4 regions of the Bacterioplanoides sp. SCSIO 12839 genome follow, and region 2 is predicted to be linked to each of the others. Evidence: predicted binding sites of a transcription regulator. Region 2 holds the regulator's gene; each other region holds the start of a gene.
The links. Region 2 encodes sigma-54, which starts transcription at its own class of promoters, with help from an activator protein. Its sites were predicted from a motif close to TGGCACNNNNNTTGCTNT; they were not measured.
Positions count from the first base shown of each region.

Region 1 (6,173 bases), 570 kb from region 2:
ACGCTTGGCCTTTTCGATCACCATTTCAGCGACCTGAACGTGACGGGATGGTGGCTCATCGAAGGTCGACGCCACCACTTCACCGCGTACAGAGCGCTTCATTTCGGTTACTTCTTCCGGACGCTCGTCAATCAACAGTACGATCAGCTCAGCTTCCGGATTATTGCGGGTAATGGCCTGTGCTGTGGTTTGCAGCAGCATGGTTTTACCGGCTTTTGGTGGTGCTACGATCAGGCCACGCTGACCTTTACCTATCGGAGCAATCAGATCCAGTACCCGGGAAGACAGGTCTTCGGTTGAGCCAGTGCCCACTTCCAGTACCAGGCGCTCATCCGGGAACAAGGGTGTTAAGTTCTCGAATAAGATTTTAGATTTGGCATTTTCAGGTTTGTCGTCGTTAATTTTGGCGACTTTAAGCATCGCAAAATAACGTTCGCCGTCTTTTGGTGGGCGAATTTTACCTTCAATTTTGTCACCCTTACGCAGGTTGAAGCGACGAATCTGGCTTGGAGATACATAGATATCATCCGGACCGGCCAAATACGAGCTGCTGGCGCTACGCAAGAAACCAAAACCATCCTGAAGGATCTCAAGCACACCTTCGCCGTAGATATCTTCACCACTTTTGGCGTGGTTTTTAAGAATCGCGAAGATGATGTCCTGTTTACGCGTTCGGCTCACGTGTTCCAGGTTCATTTCTTTTGCGATGTTTAACAGCTCAGGGACGGATTTGAGTTTCAGATCAGAAAGATTCATACAGGTAGGTTTGTGTTGTTAGAAAATTAAAGATTTTAAATCTAGAAGAGGCGCCAGGACGGCGTTGAATGAAGAAAGACTATAGACAGGAAAGTGGGGGGTGTCTACAGCCAAACCGCATAAAAAGCCAATAAAGCGCTTTTTTATGCGGTTATTGCTTCAGGAAACAGTCTTATAAAGATTGTTCAATAAAAGCAGTCAGCTCAGATTTGCTCATTGCGCCAATTTTGGTCGCTTCGGCGTTGCCGTTTTTGAACAGAATCAGGGTTGGGATAGAACGGATACCAAACTTAGGCGCCGTCGCTTCGTTCTGGTCGATGTTCAGCTTCGCGATTTTCAGCTTGCCTTCGTATTCTTCAGCGATTTCTTCCAGTACCGGAGCAATCATCTTACAAGGACCACACCACTCAGCCCAGAAATCCACCAGTACTGGCAGGTCAGAACCCAGTACGTCAGCGTCAAATGAATCGTCGGATACGGTCAGGATTTGGTCACTCATGTGTTTCCCCTATGGAATATGTGAAATTTTGCAAATGCTGCGGCTATTGTACGCCCGGTTTGTCCGGAATCAATTCGAGATTTATCGTCAGGCGTGTATTCTGTGTTCCATCTATATAGTGTCAGAAAAAACAAATTCAAGAGTCTTTTATGTCCGAAGCCCCATTTGAGCCCTCTGATTCCTTCACTCATGGTCACACATCACAGCAGTCAGATGATCTGATTGCCGCAATCGATTTAGGTTCCAACAGTTTTCACATGGTGGTGGCCCAGGAGTTTCAAGGCGAAATCCGCACACTGGAGAAACGTGGACAAAAAGTACAATTAGCGGCTGGCCTGGATGCTCAGAATCACTTATCCGAAGAGGCACAACAACGCGGGCTGGACTGCCTACGCGAATTTGCTCAACGGGTTCAGGGCATGAACCCAGAGCGGGTCAGCGTACTGGCCACCAATGCGCTGCGGGCAGCGCGCAACCGCCAGGAGTTTATTGTGCGTGCCGAAGAGATTCTCGGCTACCCGATTGAGGTCATTGCTGGCCGGGAAGAAGCGCGCCTGATTTACCTCGGCGTGTCTCACACCCTGGCCGATGATCAGGGTAAGCGCCTGGTGGTGGATATTGGTGGCGGCTCGACCGAGTTTATTATCGGCTCCAAGTTTGAGCCCAAGGCACTGGAAAGCTTACACATGGGCTGTGTGTCGTTTACCCAGCGCTTCTTTATTGATGGCCTGATCACCGAGAGCCACTTCCGCGAGGCCGTAAACGCGGCCAAGCAAGAACTGCAGAATATTGAATCCGCCTATAAAAAGCTGGGCTGGAAAAATGTGGTTGGCTCATCCGGCACCATTCGCGCGGCCGAACAAGCCGTTGTCGAAAACGGCTGGAGTAACGAAGGGCTGACCCGGGATGGACTGAGCAAGCTGCGCCAGCGGTTATTGCAATTCCATCATGTGGATGACGTTGACCTGCCCGGCGTAAAACCCGAACGTGCTCAGGTATTTGTTGGTGGCCTGGCAATTTTAACAGCCATCTTTGAAACCTTTGATGTCGAAGTTATGACCTACTCCGACGGTGCGCTGCGTGAAGGCGCGTTATGGGATCTAGTCGGCCGCTCCACCCATGAAGATGTGCGTAATCGTGTGGTGCAGTCTCTGATGGAGCGTTTTTATGTGGATGATGCTCAGGCAGAACGGGTAAAAGACACGGCATTGTTGTTGTTTAAGCAGGTCAAAAAAGACTGGCAGCTGTCGGGCAGCTGGAAACACTGGCTGGCCTGGGCGGCGCAACTGCATGAAATAGGCCTGAGCATTGCGCATGCGGGTTTCCACAAACACGGCGCGTATTTGCTGCGCTATTCCGACTTATTGGGTTTTACTCGCCAGGGTCAGGCCACATTGGGATTCCTGGTGCGCAGCCATCGTCGCCGCTATCCGTTAGAAGAGATGGCGGTGTTATCTGCCACTCAGCGCGACACGGTGCTGAAGCTATCGTTATTACTGCGGCTTGCAGTACTACTGAATCACAGCCGTGGTGCACATCCGGTTCCGACACCACAAATACAGCTGGGCGAACACAGTATTCATCTGGAATTACCGGAAGGCTGGCTCGAACAACACCCACTCACCGCCAGAGACTTAACCAGCGAAGTCGACTATTTCAATGACATTGACTGGCAGCTGAGCTTTTCCTGAGATTAACCGGGCCTCTTAACAGGCCCTAAGCTCTCCATCCTTCCCTCACCACAAAGCTATCCGCTCGGTCAGCTTTTAATGGCACTGCATTTGCTAACCCTTATTAAGAGTTTTAACAAACTGAACGGTTTGGGTGCATTTTGCGTATTCTTCGCCAGAAAAAGGCTCACAAACCGTTTATTAATCAGATTGCAGCGATCATTTTGGGGCACATCCTGAGAAATCGCTCAATTTTGGTGCGTGATATTTTCAAAAGCATCACGCATCGAATGTGAGGACGGTGTGAACATAGCGCTTAACCCTATTGAAAAACATCCCGGGCTGGATACACAACGCTGGCTGGCACGCTTCAGTGCGGAGTTTTCAGCACAGTATGGCGACACCCGCTTAGGGAAAACCGAACATTTCGGCCCGCTGCGGGTACAGCGTCCATTTTTTCCGGAAGGTCCGGAATGTTTGCATTTCTATTTATTGCATCCACCGGGTGGCTTGGTTGGCGGTGACCAGCTTTCAATCGACTTAAGGCTACAGGACGGTGCACACGTATTAATGACCACACCCTCCGCCGGCAAGATTTACAACAACATCAGTGGTATTCCTCAAGGCCAACATGTCTCTATTGCCATTGGTGACGGCAGTGTTCTCGAATATTTGCCTCAGGAAAATATCGTCTTCGATGGCGCCGATGGCCAGCTCACAACCACCATCGACATCTCAGGAAATGGTTTGTTTGTTGGTTGGGAAATTACCTGCCTCGGCCGCTTTGAAAGTGAGCAGTTTTTTGAGCAAGGGCAGCTAATGCAAAGCCTGATGTTACGTCGTGATGGTCTGCCGCTTTTTTCCGATCGATTGCAGTTTGTAGCACCCTCACCGCTTCAAACCAGTCATGTTGGCTTTCAGAACTTTCATGTGTTTGGCACATTTTTGATTAATCGCACCGTGATGACAGACACCAATGAGCTGGGTGAAAAAATTATCGCCTGGCAGGAAGCGACCAATGATAGTGAACAACCATTAACGGTCGCGGTGACACAAAAGCCTGATGTATTTATTGCCCGGATTCTGGGCAATAAAGCTGAACAGGTACGTCATTGTTTTGAACAGTTATGGGCGCAACTGCGTAACGATGTCGTGGGTAAAGAACCCTGTGCTCCAAGAATCTGGCGTACTTAAAGTGCTATGAAATTTAACGTGAGTTATTGAGATATTTTCTTACGGGGCGCTACCAGTTCGTCCCTGAAGGCTAATCCATCACATCCCTGTGATGGACCCCTTCAGAAAACACCATCAATCACTCACAAATAGTGTTCAGCAAAAAGTTAAATTAATTTAGAAATAAGACTGGAGAATAAACGTGGAACTGTCTCCCAGAGAAAAAGATAAATTACTGTTGTTTGTTGCGGCTGAACTGGCGCAAAAACGCAAAGACCGTGGTGTAAAACTTAACTACCCGGAAAGCATTGCCTTAATCAGCGCTTTTATTATGGAAGGTGCGCGCGATGGCCGAACCGTTGCCGATTTAATGAATGCGGGTCGTCAGGTATTAAGCCGGGATGATGTGATGGATGGTATTGCTGAGATGTTGCCGGAAGTGCAGGTGGAAGCAACATTCCCCGACGGAACTAAGCTCGTCACCGTCCACAACCCCATCGCTTGAAAACTATTTGCGTTGTCATAGCGGTGTTAAAAATGAACTCGAAAATGCTCACTTATAACCACATAAGCTCCACTTTCTCGTTCATTTTTTCCTTGCTCTGACTGCCTCAATGACGTTTTCAATAGATAAAAGGAGAAGAAATATGATTCCAGGTGAAATTATCTGCGCCGATGGCGATATCGAAATCAATGTGGGCCGTAAAACGGTTGAAGTGGAAGTGGCTAACACCGGTGACCGTCCAATTCAGGTAGGCAGTCATTACCATTTCTACGAAACCAATTTAGCGTTGCGGTTTGAACGCGAAGTCACAAAAGGTTTTCGTTTAAATATTGCTGCAGGCACGGCAGTGCGCTTTGAGCCCGGCCAGGTGCGTACGGTAGAACTGGTTGAATACGCCGGTAAAAAAGAAGTTTATGGATTCCGTGGCGATGTGATGGGCAAAGTTTAACAGGGTGAAAACTACCTGCGTTGCCATAGCCGCGTTAAAAATCAGATATAAATGCTCATTTATGACTATAAACTGCGCTTTCTCTCTGATTTTTGCCTTGCTCTGGCTGCCTCGCAAACGTTTTCACTAGCCTGTTAAATAAAAAATAGGGGAGATTTAAGATGGCTAAAATTGATCGTCGCGCTTATGCCGATATGTACGGCCCAACCGTGGGTGACAAAGTTCGTTTAGGTGACACCGAATTATTTATTTCGCCAGAAAAAGATTACACCGTTTACGGCGACGAAGTGAAATTTGGTGGCGGTAAAGTCATTCGTGACGGTATGGGGCAAAGTCAGGCGCTCAGTGCCGACGTACCGGATACTGTTATTACCAACGCGTTAATCCTCGATTATTGGGGTGTGGTTAAAGCCGATATTGCGATTAAAGCCGGACGTATTACTGCCATTGGTAAGGCGGGCAACCCGGATACTCAGGAAGGCATCACTATTGAAGTAGGTGCCGGTACTGAGGTGATTGCAGGTGAAGGACAGATTGTGACTCCGGGCGGCATCGACGCGCATATTCATTTTATTTGCCCACAACAAGTTGAAGAAGCCTTAATGAGTGGTGTCACCACTATGTTGGGAGGCGGTACTGGCCCGGCGACGGGTACTAATGCAACCACCTGTACTCCGGGGCCGTGGCACATTGGCAAGATGTTGCAAGCGGTTGAAGATTTACCGATGAATATTGGTTTCTTAGGTAAAGGTAACGCCAGTTTACCGGGGCCGCTCAACGAGCAAATTGAAGCCGGTGCGATTGGCTTAAAATTGCACGAAGACTGGGGCACCACTCCGGCGTCGATTGATAACTGTTTATCGGTGGCGGAAGAATACGATGTGCAGGTGGCGATCCATACCGATACTTTAAATGAATCCGGCTTTGTTGAAGATACGCTGGCGGCATTTAAAGATCGTGTGATTCATACTTATCACACTGAAGGTGCCGGTGGTGGCCATGCGCCGGATATTATTAAGGCCTGTGGCTCGGATAATGTTTTACCGTCTTCCACCAACCCAACTCGCCCCTACACAGTCAATACCGTCGACGAACATTTGGACATGTTGATGGTGTGTCACC
Region 1 is NZ_CP073745.1:3,657,224-3,663,396, forward strand. It holds gene rho (transcription termination factor Rho) at 1-756, opposite strand, end outside; gene trxA (thioredoxin TrxA) at 929-1,255, opposite strand; gene ppx (exopolyphosphatase) at 1,405-2,946, shown strand; gene KFF03_RS16610 (urease accessory protein UreD) at 3,229-4,119, shown strand; gene ureA (urease subunit gamma) at 4,301-4,603, shown strand; gene KFF03_RS16620 (urease subunit beta) at 4,746-5,051, shown strand; gene ureC (urease subunit alpha) at 5,213-6,173, shown strand, end outside.
Region 1: a site for sigma-54 is predicted at 3,026-3,043, ahead of KFF03_RS16610 (urease accessory protein UreD). Genes of this name have one in related genera too.

Region 2 (6,173 bases):
CGGCGCTCATATCACTCAGAAAATGACTTTGCAGCTCGTCACTTAAATGCTGGAGAACTTCACCTTCGGAGTCTTTGTCGACCAGTTCCCAGAGAATTTTCCGTGCTTTTGGAGTTGAACCTTCAATCAGGTGGGCAATGTCTACCGCCGCCATGCCATTCAGCATTCGGCGGACTTTGGTTAATGAGCCACTTTCCAGCGCTGCGGTGAGGCTGTGAAGTTTTGCTTTGGCCTTTTCCGTTTGCTGCGCCATGACTGAACTCTGAGCGGGTGAATAAGAGGGTCGAGAGATATAATGAATTCTAGCCTGAATGGCGGAATGAGGCCATGAAAGTGCTTGTAAAAAACACTGTAGTTGGCTGATTTATGGGAGAAATTAACGGATGAAGATGTGAACAGGATTGTTTTCATAGCAGCGACAGGATGTCGCGGTAGCATAGCAGGCACAGGGATGTGCCTTCTATGCGGCGGCTGAAAATAATCCTGATTACATCGTATTTGAAGGGAGTAGGTTATTCATCTTCATCAAAGCGGCGATTAATTAAATCAACCAAGGCTTCAATGGCCGCTTCTGCATCGGCTCCGTCAGCGTGTAACTCAATGTCGGTGCCTTTGCTGGCCGCCAACATCATCACCGCCATAATACTTTTGCCATCCACCAGGCGATCTTTATAGCCGACTTTAATCTGACTGGAAAAAGCTGAAGCGGTTGACACCAGTTTGGCTGCCGCACGAGCATGCAGCCCCAGCTTGTTGATGATGGTGATTTCCTGGCAAATCATTCCGTGGTCTCTGAGTTACACCGGTTAAATTAAAAGGATTATTCGACTATCGCTTGTTCGCGATGGCGAACCTGAACATTAGCGAACTGATCGCGGAATTGTCCAGCTAATTGCTCGGCCATAAATACTGAGCGATGTTGTCCGCCGGTACAACCAATGGCAATGGTCATATAACTGCGATTGGCTTCTATAAAGGACGGCAGCCAGTTGTCGACAAACTGAGCGATATCCCGCTGCATGCGACCCACTTCTTCTTTACTGCTGAGGAAATCCTGAATTTCTTTATCACGGCCGGTGAACTGGCGTAATGCCGGGTCCCAATAGGGGTTGGGCAGATTACGGACATCAAATACGTAGTCTGCGTCTTTCGGGATGCCGTATTTAAAGCCAAAAGACTTAAACAGGATGGCAATGTCGCTGCCTTCTTTTTCAGCAACACGTTTTTTAATCAGGAAGCGTAACTCGTGGACTGACATGCTGGTGGTATCCAGTGTCAGGTCGGCAATATTAGCAATTGGTTCCAGTAGTTGCCGTTCCTGGTCAATCGCTTCGGACAGGGAGGTAGCGTCATTAGTCAGTGGGTGTTTGCGACGGGTAGCACTGAAGCGTTGTAATAACACATCATCACCGGCATCCAGATAAATGACTTCCAGTTTGTATTCGTGGTGAGGCAGGTTGTGCAGGGTGTTCTGAATCTGCTCGAAGGTGTGTGCCAGGTTGCGGGCATCAACACTGACGGCCACTTTTTTTAATCGCTCTTCGTTGTGCGTTTCCAGTACCAGGTCGTCAAGCAAGCCAATAGGCAGGTTGTCAATGCAATAAAAACCGCAATCTTCCAGTACATGTAATGCACTGGATTTACCTGAGCCAGACCGGCCACTGATTACCACAAGACGCATAAAACGTTCCTTGAAATGAGGAGACAATTCAGATCGGCACATAACCAAATAGTTCAGTACCGAATAGTTCAGTTATAGCAGGGTTTTGTGACTATTTGTGACGTGTGCTCACAATTTGTCCGGAAATTTTATTGGGCGCTTAAAGCGCGTTTATAAAACTGACAAGTATCCGGGGCATTCCTCAACGCTTCGCGGAAGGCCGGCTCACTGAAATTGCGGGCTAACATCGATAATATTTGCAGGTGCTCATCAGTCGCTTCTTCGGGCACCAGCAAGGCAAACACCAGGTCGACCGGTTGACGATCAATTGCGTCATAGTCGATCGGTTGTTGCAGCCGTAACAGCACGCCAAAGGCCTGGGTGCATTCTTTTAAACGGCAGTGCGGGATTGCAATGCCTTCACCGATTCCGGTACTGCCAAGACGCTCGCGTCCTAACAAACGCTCAAAAATATCGTCGGCGGTACTGCCAGCCAGCTGTGATGAGATTTTTTCTCCCAGGTATTCCAGCAGCTTTTTTTTGCTGGAAACCGGAACATCAATTTCACTCTGCTCGGCGCTTAAGATATCGGTGATGGCGGTGCTCATGATAAAACCTGAATCAGTGACCGTGCTTACGTGCAACCAGTTTTTCTTTGTGTTTCAGAACCTGACGATCCAGTTTATCAATCATGGCGTCGATGGCGGCATACATATCATCGCTGTCGGCACTGGCATTCAGATCCGCACCACTGACGTGAATGGTGGCTTCAGCGTGGTGGCGTTCGTCTTTTTCTACTGTCAGAGTGACCTGAGCGGTGGTAATGTTGTCAAAATGACGGGTGATTTTGCCCATCTTTTCCTCAACATGGCCCTGCATGGCTTCAGTGATCTCAACATGATGGCCACTTACATTAATCTGCATAGTCAGACTCCTTCTTGTTTTGTCTGAGGTTAGATTGCGCTGACTTAAATCAGCTGCTTGCGTTCATTTGACGGCGGTATTTGCATCGCTTCGCGGTATTTAGCCACAGTACGGCGAGCTACCTTAATACCCTTTTCGCCCAATATGGCGGCAATTTTATTGTCGCTTAATGGTTTGCGTTGGTTTTCTTCGGCGATCAGTTTTTTGATCATGGCACGAATGGCTGTCGAAGAACACTCACCACCGGAGTCGGTGCTGACATGGCTGGAGAAGAAATATTTCAGCTCAAAAATACCACGCGGTGTGTGCATGTACTTTTGTGTGGTCACCCGGGAAATGGTGGATTCATGCATGCCAACGGCTTCGGCAATGTCATGTAACACCAGAGGTTTCATTTTTTCTTCGCCTTCTTCGAAGAACTCAATCTGGTATTCAACAATTTTTGTAGCAACTTTCAGCAAGGTATCGTTACGACTCTGCAGGCTTTTAATAAACCAGCGGGCTTCCTGCAGGTGATCCTTGATAAAGGTATTGTCAGCACTGTTATCTGAACGTTTAACCAAGGAGGCATAGCCTTCATTGACGCGCAGTTTCGGCGCAATATCCGGGTTGAGTTCTACCCGCCATTCATCGCGAATGTTGCGAACGATAACGTCTGGAACTACGTATTCCGCCTGATCCGGAGAAATACCGGCTCCCGGTTTCGGGTTGAGTTCTTTTACCAGGCGCAGAACCGCTTTCAGGCTCTCTTCTTTGAGTTTGGTTTTACGCATCAGGGTTGGGTAGTCTTTACTGCCCAACATATCAATGTAATCACCAATCACCATCTGGGCTTCTTTTAGCCAAGGTGTGTCAGTGGGCAGCTGAGCCAATTGCAGCAGCAGGCATTCCCGTAAGTCACGGCAAAATACTCCGGCCGGGTCAAATTGCTGTAAGCGGCGTAACACCACTTTCACTTCATCTTCTTCGACTTCCAGTTCTGGATCCATGCTTTCCAGAATATCTTCAATGCTGGTGTGCAGATAACCATCACTGTCGACACCGTCAATAAACATCAACGCCATCTCGCGATCGGTATCCGACATTGGCGTCAGGTTCAGCTGCCACAACAGGTGATCCTGTAAGTCATCGGTCGTCGCATGGCGGGAGTCATAATCAAGATCGTCATCAATCGGACCAGACCCTGAAGCAACGCCTGCAGTAGGCTGGTAAGTGTCATCCCAGTTACTATCGACCGGCAGTTCATCAGGAAGTTGCTCATTAGAGAGGTGATCGCCCACTTCCTGATTATCCGGAGAATGAGATTCGTCTAATGTGTGCTCGGGTGCCGCGTTATCCTGATCAGCCGCAGTGGCGGTGTATTCTTTGTCGTCGTGGGAATCGCTGCTCTGATCGTTGTTGGTACCATCAGAGCTTTCGTTTGCGGATGGGGCAAAGTCTTCAGCGCCATGCTCTTCACTTTCCAGCATGGGGTTGGAATCCAGCGCTTCCTGAATTTCCTGCTGCAGATCCAGTGTTGAGAGTTGCAGCAAGCGAATGGCCTGTTGTAACTGTGGGGTCATGGTCAGCTGCTGACCCATCTTTAACTGGAGAGATGCTTTCATAAACTGTTGATATTCACCTGAGGTGCGGAGCAATCATCTGGCCCGAATACTAAAAAATGAGCCAACCAATACTCAGCATTATAGGCAATGAGGCGAGACTTGGAATCCCTGTTTGCCCTGAGATGTCATAAAAATTGCTTTGCTTTTTTAACGTATTTGGCTTATGTCGTCGCAAGGCGAATCACAGGCGGAAGTCGTCTCCCAGATACACTTTACGGACTTGTTCATTCGCCAGCACCTCGTCGGCGCTGCCTTCCGCAATAATATGACCACCACCCACGATGTAGGCTTTTTCACAAATGGCCAGCGTTTCACGGACGTTATGGTCCGTAATTAACACGCCGATGCCGCGGTCTTTGAGTTGGCGAATAATATCCATGATGTCGGATACCGAAATTGGATCCACCCCTGCAAAAGGCTCGTCCAGCAGAATAAAGGACGGTTCCGCGGCTAAGGCCCGGGCAATTTCTACCCGGCGACGTTCGCCCCCGGATAGCGCCATACCTAAGCTGCTGCGGATGTGTTGAATATGGAATTCATCCAGCAGGCCTTCGAGACGTTCCAATCGTTGTTGTCGATTCAGGTCTTTGCGGGTTTCCAGAATTGCCATGATGTTATCGGCGACTGATAACTTACGGAAAATCGAGGCTTCCTGTGGTAAATAACCAATGCCTTGTTGTGCGCGGCCATGCATGGGCAGGTGGCTGATGTCCTGATCATCAATTTTGATGCGGCCTTTATCGGCCTGAACCAGATTAACGATCATGTAGAAGCAGGTGGTTTTACCGGCGCCATTCGGGCCCAATAAGCCAACAATCTGACCACTTTGTACCGACATGGATACGTCTTTAACCACTTCGCGGCCATTGTAGCTTTTGGCCAGGTGTTCAGCTTTTAAGGTTTTTTTCATGGTTGTTCTGCTGCATCCGCGGGTGTGGGCTCAGCTGATTTTTTTTCTGGCTGAATCACGACTTTAATTCGTTGTGGTTTTTCCGCTTCACCGGTCTGAGGGTCTACAACGTCCTCAGGTTCAGACGAGGACGCTAAAACGCGTTCATTGGTGATGTCGTAGGTGATTTTGTCACCGCTGAATTGGTTGCCTTCCTGATGCAGTTGGGCGTCACCCTGGATCTGAACTTCTTTACGGGTCGAAAAATAATCAATACGTTGCCCGGAAGCAGTGGTGAGCTGTTGCTCTGCCTGAATCTGCTGCTGATAGCGTGCTGGATTTCCTTCGGCAACGGCCTGCTCAACCACGTCACCGTTACGCAGAATCATCAAACGATCCGATTCAATCTTTAACGTGCCTTGTGTCAGTACGACGTTGCCTTTATAGATCACGACGCCGGCTTTACGATCCAGCTCGGCACTGTCGGATAGAATCACCATTTCCTGTTGTGCATCTTCCGGTAATGCATGGCTGCTGAGTGGTAGTGATCCGACAATAATCAGTAGGGTTGTTAGTAACCACTTATTCGGGAACATGATGAGTGCTGACCTCTGAGTGCAGTTCCATTCGCTGGGTTGTTAAGTCCAGACGCATGCCGGTTGCAGTAATTTCTGTTTGTGAATTCTGAATAGTAACCGGATCTTGTGTTTGTGCTACTTGCTGGTGAGTAAAGTAGTCTAAAGATTCGGTGTTAATGACAACATTGTTGCGTGCCTGACGGCTGGTTTTTAACGGTCGGATTTCGACGTTTCGGCGTAGACGCAGCAATTCATCCTGATCATTCATGGTGGCTTGTTGTGCTTCTACTTGCCAGTAGCTGCCATCTTCATCCTGAGTCTGAATGACCGGACCATCAAATATTGTATTCTGGGTGTTAGGAAAGTGAGTGGAGCGCTGAGCAGAAAAGTTTTGCTCCAGACTACCAACTTCATTAAAGCGACGACTGAACAAAACTTCGCCGTAATAATCCGGCTCCGCGGTCTGACTCTCTGACAGCGGTGCACTGGTTTCCTGGGTGTAGTTGTCCACTGCCAGC
Region 2 is NZ_CP073745.1:318,976-325,148, forward strand. It holds gene mgtE (magnesium transporter) at 1-253, opposite strand, end outside; gene KFF03_RS01540 (HPr family phosphocarrier protein) at 513-782, opposite strand; gene rapZ (RNase adapter RapZ) at 821-1,681, opposite strand; gene ptsN (PTS IIA-like nitrogen regulatory protein PtsN) at 1,810-2,268, opposite strand; gene hpf (ribosome hibernation-promoting factor, HPF/YfiA family) at 2,282-2,584, opposite strand; gene KFF03_RS01560 (RNA polymerase factor sigma-54) at 2,629-4,188, opposite strand; gene lptB (LPS export ABC transporter ATP-binding protein) at 4,370-5,098, opposite strand; gene lptA (lipopolysaccharide transport periplasmic protein LptA) at 5,095-5,673, opposite strand; gene lptC (LPS export ABC transporter periplasmic protein LptC) at 5,660-6,173, opposite strand, start outside.

Region 3 (6,173 bases), 1.3 Mb from region 2:
GTTCGGCAGCTGATCAATTTGCCCTGGCCAATCAATACGGGACGAGTCAATTTCAGTCCAGCCATCCGGCGTCGCGTCACGCACAATGGTGGTACCACGCAGATCGGTAATGGTATCGACCGGCTCGCCTGCGGATAAACGGTGAGTTAATTCAACAATCGCCCGCTCTGCATTGCCGTACAACAGAATATCGGCACCGGAATCGATCAATACCGAACGGCGCACCTGATTCGACCAATAATCGTATTGGGCAATACGGCGCAAACTGGCTTCGATACCACCAATAACAATCGGCACATCTTTATAGGCTTCGCGACATTTTTGCGAATACACAATCACCGCACGATCCGGACGCTTACCCGGCTCACCGTGAGGTGTATAGGCATCATCAGAGCGCACTTTTAAATCGGCGGTATAACGGTTGATCAGCGAGTCCATATTGCCCGCGGTCACACCAAAATAGAAATTCGGCTTACCCAGTGTCGTAAAGGCATTCGGGTCGTTCCAATCGGGTTGAGCAATAATACCCACCCGGAAGCCCTGAGATTCAAGCATCCGCCCCATCACCGCCATACCAAAGCTGGGGTGATCGACATAAGCATCTCCCGTCACCAGAATCACATCACAGCTGTCCCAGCCAAGTTCGTCCATTTCAGCACGCGACATGGGTAAAAAAGGCGCCGTGCCAAAACATTCGGCCCAATAGGGATAGTTAGAAAACAGATGCTTCTGCGCTTCGGTCATGAGAAAAACTAATAATCATCAGAAAGGTTCTGCATTCTCCCAAAATTCCCTCTTTGGCAAAAGCAGCGTCTTAAGAAAAAGTGCAAAAAGTCGGGTAAAACCCGCATTAACCCTAGCCTTAGAAAGGTCTTAACCGGGTTTTAACTGGCTGTCAGTCGAAGTCATTCTCATTTAAATCATCCAAATCCGACTGACTTCGACGACGAAGCACAACATTACAAAGTTAACATTACCTATTGACCTTGGTTTAATGATTGCAGGCTGACTACCAGCCATAGATGATGCCCACCAATAACCGTGATGCCGTACCCATAAATCTATGAAACCAACCAATACTGCTTCAGGCGCTGCAATTAAAGGCAGCGTTACTAAAATTATGCTGGTTGATGACCAGCCCGGGCGTGCCGCCATGTTAGAACAGGCACTGACCGATGCCGGCTGCGAAGTGATTGCCCGACTGGAAAGTGCTCAGGGGCTGATTAAACAGGTCGAAGAGAATCAGCCGGATGTGATCTTTATTGATATTGAAAGCCCTGACCGGGACATGCTGGAACATATGAGCATTCTTAATCAGCATAACCCCAAGCCAGTGATCATGTTCAGCGATGAAGACGATTCCGACACAATCGAAAAAGCCATGCGCGCCGGAGTCAGCGCCTATGTGGTTGATGGCCTGCAGGCCGGACGCATCAAATCCATTATGGATGTTGCCGTTGCCCGCTTCCGTGAATTCCAGGCATTAAAAAGTGAACTGGAAAAAACCCGCAACCAGCTGGCTGACCGCCGTATCCTCGATGAGGCCAAATCCCTGCTGATGAAGCAAAAGAACATGACCGAAGAAGAGGCTTACCACGCTATCCGTAAGATGGCGATGGATCGTAGCCAACGCATGGTAGATGTCGCGAAGAACATTATTTCCGTGATGAATCTGCTGAGTAACTGAGTATTTCCTTATGACAACACCACAGCAAACAACACAACAAGCATCTGCATTGGAAAAAGACAAGCTGACGCTGGGCTATATGCCTCTGACCGATGCCCTGCCATTAATTGCGGCACAGGAAATGGGTTACTTTCGCCACGCCGGGCTCAACGTCACGCTGCAGCAGGAAGTTTCCTGGGCCAACATCCGCGATAAAGTGATTGTTGGTCATTTTGATGCGGCACAAATGCTGGCCCCCATGTTATTAGCCACGCACCTGGGTATTGGCTGCCTGAGAAAACCCATGCAGGCACCGATGTCACTGGCATTAAATGGTAACGCTCTGACCGTCTCAAACACCCTGGCTGAAACGCTGGCGGTGGATGATATTGCCTCTTCCTCGGCACAACAGCTGGGCCAGCAGTTAGCAACATTGATTCAGCAACGCCAGCAAAACGAGCAGGAAAAGCTGGTCTTTGCCGTGGTCTTTCCTTTCTCCATTCACAATTTGCTAATGCGTGACTGGCTGGCTGATGCGGGAATTGACCCCGACAAAGACATTGAATTGCTGGTATTACCACCGTCACAAATGGTCGATCACCTGAAACTGCAACATATTGATGGTTTCTTCGCTGGCGCTCCCTGGAACAGCGTTGCTATTCAGCAAGGCGTTGGCCAATGCCTGATGCCGGCCACCAAACTCTGGCAACAGGCGCCGGATAAAGTACTGGGTGTCACTCAGAAATGGGCGCAGCAGCACCCGAATACACTCCAGGCGCTGATACACGCCATCAGCCAGGGAGCTCAGTGGTGCCATGAGCATCCGGAGAAAGCGGCAGAGCTGCTTGCTGAAGCGCTGGAGCAGCCCGCTGAAGCGTTATTGCCGGCTCTGACTGGTGAGTTCCGCTACAAACTCGGCGACTCCCCCGTCAGCATTCACAATATGCTGGTACTGGACCCGCTGCAGGCTGGCGACGCCAAAGTGGAGCACGGAGAGTGGTTCCTGCAACAGATGCAGCGTTGGGGCTGGATTCAGGCTGATACTGATATCAAACACGTTGCGCAGGAATGTTTTTCCAGCCGTTAACGCTTATCGCCTGAACAGCAAATAGAACCCGGCAATTGCCGGGTTTTGTTTTTCTGTCGCAAAAATAAAAGTGCGCGCTTTTATTAAATGCCCTGTCAGTTACCACCCCTCTGCAAAAACGCCTCACAATAAATCGAAAATCCGCACCAAAGAAGTTCATCATTAATTTGGGCTAGCCTGATTTGGTGCTCAAAAAGCACTCAACCGTTAATAAATCTGATTTTCCTGCTAAAAATGCCTGAGAAATCTGCCTTTTTTGAAATTGGCACACTCTTCGCTAAATCCAGATTATGTAGCCCAACGTTGGGTTCACTACTTTTTTTATTTCGGGTGTTCGCAGACGAACATTCAATATTGCAAAGGCGCTCACGACCTATTGGGGTTGTGGCGCTTTTTTTTTGGCTTAAAAAGGGGAAACACGATGCGAGGAATTAATTCACTGCGACGTAACCTGCTGAAAACAGCACTGGTGATTTCAACCGGGTTAGCGTCACTAACAACATCTTTTGTTGTTAGCGCAGGTGAGCCGGAAAAAACCGAGCTTAAATTTGGTTTTATTAAGCTAACCGATATGGCTCCTTTAGCCATCGCAAAAGAGCTGGGTTATTTCGAAGACGAAGGTCTGGAAGTTGAGCTGGAAGCACAAGCCAACTGGAAAGTACTTCTCAACGGTGTGATTGACGGTCAGTTAGATGGCGCACACATGCTGGCGGGCCAGCCGTTAGCCGCCACCATTGGTTTTGGTACCAAAGCTCACATCGTGACGCCATTCAGCATGGATTTAAACGGTAACGGCATCACGGTATCCAACGGTGTTTGGGATGAAATGAAAAAACTGGTACCGCATGAAAATGGTAAACCAGTTCACCCGATTAAAGCCGATTACCTGAAGCCAATCGTTGATAAATACAACGACGCGGGCAAGCCATTTAACATGGGCATGGTATTCCCGGTATCAACCCACAACTATGAACTGCGTTACTGGTTAGCAGCCGGTGGTATTCACCCAGGCTACTACGCGCCACACAAAGGCGATACCAAAGGCCAAATTGATGCGGATGCTTTCCTGTCGGTAACACCACCACCACAAATGCCTGCCACATTAGAAGCGGGCACCATTTACGGCTACTGCGTAGGCGAGCCTTGGAACCAGCAAGCTGTATTTAAAGGTATTGGTGTACCCGTTATTACTGACTACGAAATCTGGAAAAACAACCCAGAAAAAGTATTCGGTATGACTAAAGAATTCACCGAGAAATATCCAAACACGACGGTTGCTGTTGTAAAAGCCATGATCCGTGCTGCTCAATGGCTGGACGCTGACAACAATGCCAACCGTCCTGAAGCCGTGAAATATCTGTCTAAGCCTTACTACGTGGGTGCCGACTACGACGTTATTGCTAACTCAATGACCGGTACTTTTGAGTACGAAAAAGGCGACAAGCGTGAAATCCCTGATTTCAACGTATTCTTCCGTTACAACGCGACCTACCCATACTACTCAGATGCTATCTGGTACCTGACACAAATGCGTCGTTGGGGTCAGATTTCTGAAGCTAAAGATGACGCTTGGTACAAAAAGGTAGCTGCAGACGTATACCGTCCTGATATCTATGCCAAAGCTGCAAAAGCGCTGATTGAAGATGGTGAAGTAGAAGCTAAAGACTTCCCTGATTTCGCCACCGAAACCGGCTTCAAGCCACCACAACCCGACTTTATTGACGGTGTGGTATTCGATGGCAGCAAACCAACGGAATACATCAATAAATTCAAAATTGGTTTAGACGCTGACGAAGTTCTGTAACTGAAGCCCTCTAACTACAGCTTTGTAGTTACAGAAAATGAGGCTGAGCCCCGCTCAGCCTCACATTTAAAAACCATCAGAATATTTTGTTTAGTTTTTTGGAATTCCACATCAAACAAAACATTAAACAAAATATTTTAAACAGAGCCAAAGCGCTCTGAGTAATTGAAAAATCAGAGGTTGTTATTGCCATGAGCATGTCATCACTACTAAAAAATCCGATGCAGACGCTGTCTGACGGTTTAACCCCACCTGCCATTACCAAGCTGGTCAAAGCCATTAGCTTACCCATTGTTGGGCTTTGTATTTTCCTGATGCTCTGGCAAGTCGCAGCCAATAACATTGTCACATCGCTGGGTAACTTCCCTGGCCCGAGTGAAGTGGTTCAACAGTTCAGCAACCTGGTAGATGAACACAAGGAAGAACGTGCCAAAGTAGAACAAAAATACGAACGCCAACGCATTCGCAATGAAAAGAAATTGGCAAAAAACCCGGACGCCAATGTAAAGTGGCGCGAATATAAAAGTCGCATTACCTTTTTTGATCAAATCGCTACCAGCTTAGGTACGGTAATGGCCGGTTTTATTGTGGCCAGTTTAATTGCCATTCCAATTGGTATTGTGATTGGCCTGAGCGCAAATGCCTATGCAGCCATCAACCCGATTATTCAGACCTTAAAACCGGTTTCACCATTGGCCTGGTTGCCACTGGTAACCATGGTTGTTAGTGCTCTGTATGTATCCGATGACCCTACCGTTTCTAAATCATTCTTAGTATCTATGTTTACCGTATCTCTGTGCTGCTTATGGCCAACCATGATCAACACGGCGGTCGGTGTTGCCGGTGTACCAAAAGATTTAAACAACGTAAGCCAGGTACTACGCCTGAGCTGGTTCACTCACGTACGTAAAATTGTTATTCCAGCAGCGATTCCGATGATTTTCACTGGCTTACGTTTATCTATTGGTATTGCCTGGATGGTATTAATCGCGGCAGAAATGCTGGCGCAAAACCCGGGCTTAGGTAAGTTCGTATGGGACGAATTCCAGAATGGTAGCTCCAACTCACTGGGTCGAATCATGGTTGCGATTTTAGTGATTGGCTTTATTGGATTCTTACTGGACCGTGCCATGCTGACCATTCAAAAATGGGTAAATTGGGATAAGTCAGCGGTCGTTCGTTAATTGCAGTTGTTCGTTAATTAATCGTGCACAACGGCCAGTTACATACAGAATTTCGGAGATAAATTATGAGCTTTTTAGAAATTTCCAAAACCAGCATTGAGTTCCCTACCCCCAAAGGCCCGTTTAAGGCACTGGATGGTGTTGACCTGAAGATTGATCAAGGTGAGTTTGTCTCACTGATTGGTCACTCCGGTTGCGGTAAGTCCACTGTATTAAATATTGTTGCGGGCTTATATCAAGCGACCGAAGGTGGTGTGATTCTGGAAGGAAAAGAAGTCACAGAGCCAGGGCCGGAGCGAGCCGTGGTGTTCCAGAACCACTCTCTTCTGCCATGGCTGACCGCTTACGAAAATGTCGAACTGGCGGTCAACGAAGTATTTAAAAACAGTAAATCTAAGGCTGAAAAGAAAGCCTGGATTGAGCACAACCTTG
Region 3 is NZ_CP073745.1:1,633,627-1,639,799, reverse strand. It holds gene KFF03_RS07620 (YgiQ family radical SAM protein) at 1-744, opposite strand, end outside; gene KFF03_RS07615 (ANTAR domain-containing response regulator) at 1,064-1,687, shown strand; gene KFF03_RS07610 (CmpA/NrtA family ABC transporter substrate-binding protein) at 1,698-2,753, shown strand; gene KFF03_RS07605 (CmpA/NrtA family ABC transporter substrate-binding protein) at 3,175-4,557, shown strand; gene KFF03_RS07600 (ABC transporter permease) at 4,779-5,741, shown strand; gene KFF03_RS07595 (ABC transporter ATP-binding protein) at 5,807-6,173, shown strand, end outside.
Region 3: a site for sigma-54 is predicted at 3,017-3,034, ahead of KFF03_RS07605 (CmpA/NrtA family ABC transporter substrate-binding protein). Genes of this name have one in related genera too.

Region 4 (6,173 bases), 560 kb from region 2:
ACAATAAAGGCACCAATCACAGCACCGTATAAGGTGCCACGGCCACCCACCGCTACCCAAATAATCATCTCAATGGATAAAATCGGAGCAAATTCACCTGGATTAATAATGCCCACCTGAGGAACATACAAAGCACCGGCCACACCGGCCAGCATGGCAGACACCACAAAAACAAAGAGTTTGTAGTGCTCAACCCGATAGCCAATAAAGCGGGTACGGCTTTCAGCATCGCGAATAGCAACCAGAACACGGCCCAGTTTAGAGTCAACAATAAAGCGACTGATTAAATAACCCAGAATTAACGCCAGCGCCGAAGCAATAAATAATGCCGCACGAGTCGAGTCTGATTGCAGGTCAAAGCCCAGAATATCTTTAAAGTCGGTTAAGCCATTATTGCCGCCAAAACCCATATCATTTCGGAAGAAGGCCAGCATTAAGGCATAGGTTAGAGCCTGAGTAATAATGGATAAATACACCCCGGTTACGCGGGAGCGGAAAGCCAGCGCACCAAAAACAAACGCCAGAATGCCCGGCGCAGCCAGAATCATAATGGCGGCAAACCAGAACTGATCAAAACCAAACCAGTACCAAGGCAATTCGGTCCAGTTCAAAAACACCATAAAGTCGGGAAGTTCCGGATTACCGTAAACACCACGATCACCAATCTGGCGCATCAGGTACATGCCCATGGCATAACCACCCAGGGCAAAAAAAGCGCCATGCCCCAGGCTGAGAATACCGCAGTAGCCCCAGATTAAATCCACCGCCAGCGCTAACAGGGCATAACACAGGTATTTGCCCAGTAATGTCATGGTGTAGGTGGAGATGTGAAAAATGGACCCTTCCGGAAATACCAGATTGCAGAAGGGAACAATGATCGCCAGTGCCAGAATAGCAATAACCAATCGCTGCCCGGCTTTGTCGTTAGCCAATAATGAAGTGATTGGCCCAAGTTTTATATCTTTCATAAAGATTTCCTTTATCGCCTGACTGCATTGCAGTTTTAACGCAGGACGTCGTAAATACATCCCTGTAGACTCCCTTTTTGCATCCCTGCAAAAAAGGCCTGCTTATAAAACTCCAATACAGTCAGACTGAAATATTCAACGGTGTTAACTTAAAGTGAATATATCAACCTTCAACCGCACGACCTTTCAGAGCAAACAGCCCTCGTGGTCGTTTCTGAATAAATAAAATAATAAATACCAGTACCAGAATTTTTGCTAATACTGCACCGGCCAGTGGTTCGAAGAATTTATTCGCTACACCCAAAGACATGGCAGCAACCAGAGTGCCCCATAAATTACCGACGCCACCAAATACCACCACCATAAAGGAGTCGATGATATAAGCCTGTCCCAGGTTCGGACCAACATTGGTTAACTGGCTTAATGCCACACCAGCAATGCCCGCAATACCGGAGCCTAAACCAAAGGTCAGCGCATCGACCCAACCGGTACGAATCCCCATAGAATTTGCCATCGGACGATTCATGGTCACAGCACGCATCTGTAAACCAAATAAGGTTCGTTTTAACACCAGCGCCAAAGCCGCCAGCACCAATAAGCTGAAAATAATGATGTATAAACGGTTAAAGGTAAGTTCCAATGCTGGATTGATCATAAAGGTGCCAGCCATCCAGTCCGGCGTTGTGACATCGCGGTTTAATGGGCCAAAAATAGAACGTACCGCTTGCTGTAAAATCAGGCTGATACCAAAGGTTGCCAGCAAGGTTTCTAATGGACGGCCGTATAAATGGCGAATTACCGAGCGCTCAATTAACACGCCCACTAAGCCACTCACTAAAAATGCAGCCGGAATCGCAACGACCAATGACATACCAATGGAATTCGGCATTAACTGTTGCACCACATAGGTGGTATACGCACCCAGCATAATCATTTCACCATGGGCCATATTAATCACGCCCATCACCCCAAAGGTAATGGCCAGACCAATGGCGGCCAACAGCAGTACTGCGCCCAGAGACAGGCCAAAATACAGATTTTCAGCATAGCTGTTCAGTTTTAATAACTGATCAATATTTTCGATGGTTTTAGTGGCCAGCTGATATTCATCAGCGCGGCTTTTCTGTTGCTCTTCAGAGAAGCCATCAGCAAATTTACTCAGCGCCACACGCACTTCGGAATATAACGAACGATCTAACGCGTTAATTGCTTGCAATCGGATATCGGCGTCAGCACTGTTCAGGTTCTGTAATGCCTGAGACAGCAATAAAACCTCAGAAACTTTTTGCCTTTCTTCAGCCTTAATCAGTTTTCTCAGTTCTTCAGACGCGATTGAATCCGGTGCTTTTAACAGATTTTGTGCAGCATTAAAGCGTTGCTCATCATTGCCGGATGAAATCTGAATTAACGCAATCGCCGAACGTAACTGACGGCGAATTTTATTATTTACGCCAATTTTTTTGAATTTACGTTTGCCGATATTTTCAACAGGCTGGTCACCAAAGGCCTGTTTAATGCCCTGTTCGGATTTAAAGGATTCGACCAACACCAATAACTTGTCGGATTTTCGATAATAAAGCTCTGAATCCAGCATTGCCTGGAGTAGCGTCAGTGTTTTTTCGTCAGATATCGCAGACATCTGCTCAATAATATTTGCTTTTTTCTTATAGTTGGCACTGGGTAACTGTTGTGCCAGTAGCTCAAGCTCGTTATTGCCTGATACATCGGTCGGTTCAATGCTTTCTGTTTGAGCTTGTAACGGACCTGCAATAGAGAGAAGAAGAGCCAATAACCAAATCGAGAGAGATTGAGTTACGCGCATGGGAATATCCCTTTTCGAATATAAGGTTGGACGAGTCGCCCAATAAAGATCAATAAGCGGGCAAAAAATAAGGAGCCTGACATCAGGCTCCTTATTGCACACTAATGGTGTTGCAATTATTCCGCGGCTACCGCAGCGCCACCACAGCTCTTAGTTACGGTGTTGTAGTTACCGCAGCTAACCGGTGCTGTCCAATCGGAGATCAGGTTGGCAGACTCTGGCAGGTAATCGGTCCAGGCATCACCCTTAACTACTTCGTCGGTTTTCCAAACGATATCAAATTGACCATCATCCTGAATTTCACCAATTAATACTGGCTTAGACAGATGGTGGTTTTCATTCATTTTCGCCATACCACCAGTCAGGTTAGGCACTTCAATACCGTACATGGCTGCACGCACTTTATCGACGTCTTCGCTTTTCGCCTTTTCAACCGCTTTTGCCCACATCTGGAAACCAATATAGGTCGCTTCCATTGGGTCATTGGTTACGCGATCTTCATCTTTAGTGTAAGCCTGCCACTGTTCAATGAACTTATCATTAGTATCGGATTCAGCACTCTGGAAGTAGTTCCAAGCCGCTAAGTGGCCCACTAATGGAGAGGTGTCAAAACCGGACAGTTCTTCTTCGCCCACAGAGAAAGCGACCACTGGAATATCTTCAGCGCTGATGCCCTGGTTCGCCAACTCTTTATAGAAAGGAACGTTAGCATCACCGTTTACGGTTGAAACAACTGCGGTCTTCTTACCTGCGCTACCGAACTTTTTAATGTCAGAAACGATGGTTTGCCAATCGCTGTGGCCAAATGGTGTGTAGTTGATCATGATGTCTTTTTCAGCAACACCTTTTGATTTCAGGTAGCTTTCTAAAATCTTATTGGTGGTGCGTGGATAAACGTAGTCGGTTCCAGCCAATACCCAACGTTCAACTTCACCGTCTTCCATCAAATAATCAACGGCGGGAATAGCCTGTTGGTTAGGCGCAGCACCGGTGTAGAACACATTGTAAGAAGACTCTTCACCTTCGTACTGAACCGGGTAGAACAGCAGGCCATTTAATTCTTCAACAACGGGCAAAACAGATTTACGGGAAACAGACGTCCAGCAACCAAAAATAACGTCTACTTCTTCTTTTTCTAATAATTCACGGGTTTTTTCCGCAAATAAAGGCCAGTTAGAAGCCGGGTCTACCACGACTGCTTCCAGCTTCTTACCTAACAGTCCGCCTTTTTTGTTCTGTTCTTCAACCATCATTAATACAGTATCTTTTAATGTGGTTTCGGAAATAGCCATGGTGCCTGACAGAGAGTGCAGTACACCAACTTTAATCGTATCGGCTGCATTGGCTAAACTTACCCCCGCTGCCAACGCACTGATTGCCATGACTTTGCTTGCTTTCTTCAGAACATTAAATCCAGTTTTTTTCATGATTATTCATCCTTTATACGGACTGTTTTAAATGAAGTTCTGATCTGCTACAGAGCTACGTCGATTAACGTATTGCAATATCAGACCAGTTGTTTTTAAAGCTGAATAACCTAGAGCAAGGGGTGTACCAATTTTTTAAATGCCTGTTTTTAAAGCATTGTCTGACTATTACTGGGCAATTTAGTGTTTATAACTCTGAGGTCTATGGTTCGATGCACTAAATGTGAACATTAAATTTCAATTTGATTTCGTTGTGGTGCATTTATGATCTGAAAAGGAATGACTCCGCTTCTGTACTTAGAGTTAACAGGTCCTAATAAACAAAAAAACCGGCTTGCGCCGGTTTCAATGAGATAGAGCTGTATCAGAAGTCTTTTGAATTCTCTGACTTTTTGTTTTTCAGTGTTTTATAGCCCACAACGGCAACAACCACACCAGTGATAATCATGGCCAAGTGATCTGGCTCGGTCAGCTGGTGCATCAGGTTAGCGAAAACACCACCAATGGAGTGGCTATGATCAGCATGAGCCAATGCCTGCGCCGAAGCAGCTATACCGGCAGCCGTCAGCAGTAATTTTTTAACAATATTCATCGTGTCTTCCTCTTACAATTTATTCAGATCGAGTGGAGGCAACGCTGCCATCTTTCGCTGGGTCATGGCCTGGAATCATGTTGGCTAATGCAGGCTCAATGGATTCACGCTTTTCTAACATGCCGTGGTCGATAATAAAGCGGATAATTTCACCGATACCTTTGGTGGTTTCAACATTCGCTAATACAAACGGGCGGTCTCCACGCATTTTTCGGGTATCACGATCCATAATTTCCAATGATGCGCCAACGTGTTCGGCAATATCGACTTTGTTGATGATTAATAGATCCGACTTGGTAATACCCGGGCCACCTTTGCGCGGAATTTTATCGCCAGCGCACACATCAATGACATAGATGGTTAAGTCGGATAATTCCGGGCTGAACGTCGCCGATAAGTTATCACCGCCACTTTCTACCAGCACCATTTCTAAGCCGTCGTGGGCATCTTGCAGTTGCTTAACCGCAGCCAGGTTCATCGACGCATCTTCACGAATGGCAGTGTGTGGACAGCCACCGGTTTCAACACCCAGAATGCGGTCTTCTTCTAATGCCTCTTTGCGCATCAGGAATTTGGCATCTTCTTTGGTGTAAATATCATTGGTTACCACGGCGATGTTGTAATGCTCGCGCATGGTTTGACAGATTTTTTCTAGCAGTGCAGTTTTGCCGGAACCAACCGGGCCACCTACACCAACGCGCAATACTTGTTTCATTTTTCTACCTGATTCCTTCGCTATTATCAGATGAAATATTGATGTTTTTGGCGAGAGGGGTAAATCACATGGATGTGATTTATTAGCCTTCAGGGACGAACTTGTAGCGCCCCGGTAGCCAAAATCTCAATGTTTCATTTAATACAAACCGGATTAATAAGATGGATACTTTTCCAGTCGGAGCACAAAAAGCCACGTCCCTGTGATCTTTGTGCTCTCGCAACATCCTGTTGCTGCTTTGGAAAAGCATCCATCTTCTTAATCCTCAAATTCTTTAAGACCTAAACAAACGAGAATATTGCTGCTCGTGCAGCGACGACGCTATCGCCAATCCCATTAAGCCCGTTCCTATTTGTTCATCTTCAATGTTTTGTGCGGCATCACATACCCGCGTTAATAACGGAATGATTTGCTGCAGAATTTTCTGACCATCGGTTTGCCCCATCGGCATCGCCTTACTGGCGCAGGCGATCTGGTTTTCTACCCAGCTCCAGGCAAAACCTAATAACGCCGTTGGCTCATCAATATCCGATAACACCGCCGCCAATGCGTTCATCGCAACAACCGTAGGTTGTGGGCACTGATCTAAATAACGTTGGCGTTCAGCATCTTGACCCAGATGCCACTGAGCAAAGGCACCTCCCACCTG
Region 4 is NZ_CP073745.1:3,665,218-3,671,390, reverse strand. It holds gene urtC (urea ABC transporter permease subunit UrtC) at 1-968, opposite strand, end outside; gene urtB (urea ABC transporter permease subunit UrtB) at 1,132-2,790, opposite strand; gene urtA (urea ABC transporter substrate-binding protein) at 2,907-4,172, opposite strand; gene KFF03_RS16645 (HupE/UreJ family protein) at 4,582-4,809, opposite strand; gene ureG (urease accessory protein UreG) at 4,829-5,524, opposite strand; gene KFF03_RS16635 (urease accessory protein UreF) at 5,799-6,173, opposite strand, start outside.
Region 4: a site for sigma-54 is predicted at 4,330-4,347, ahead of urtA (urea ABC transporter substrate-binding protein). Genes of this name have one in related genera too.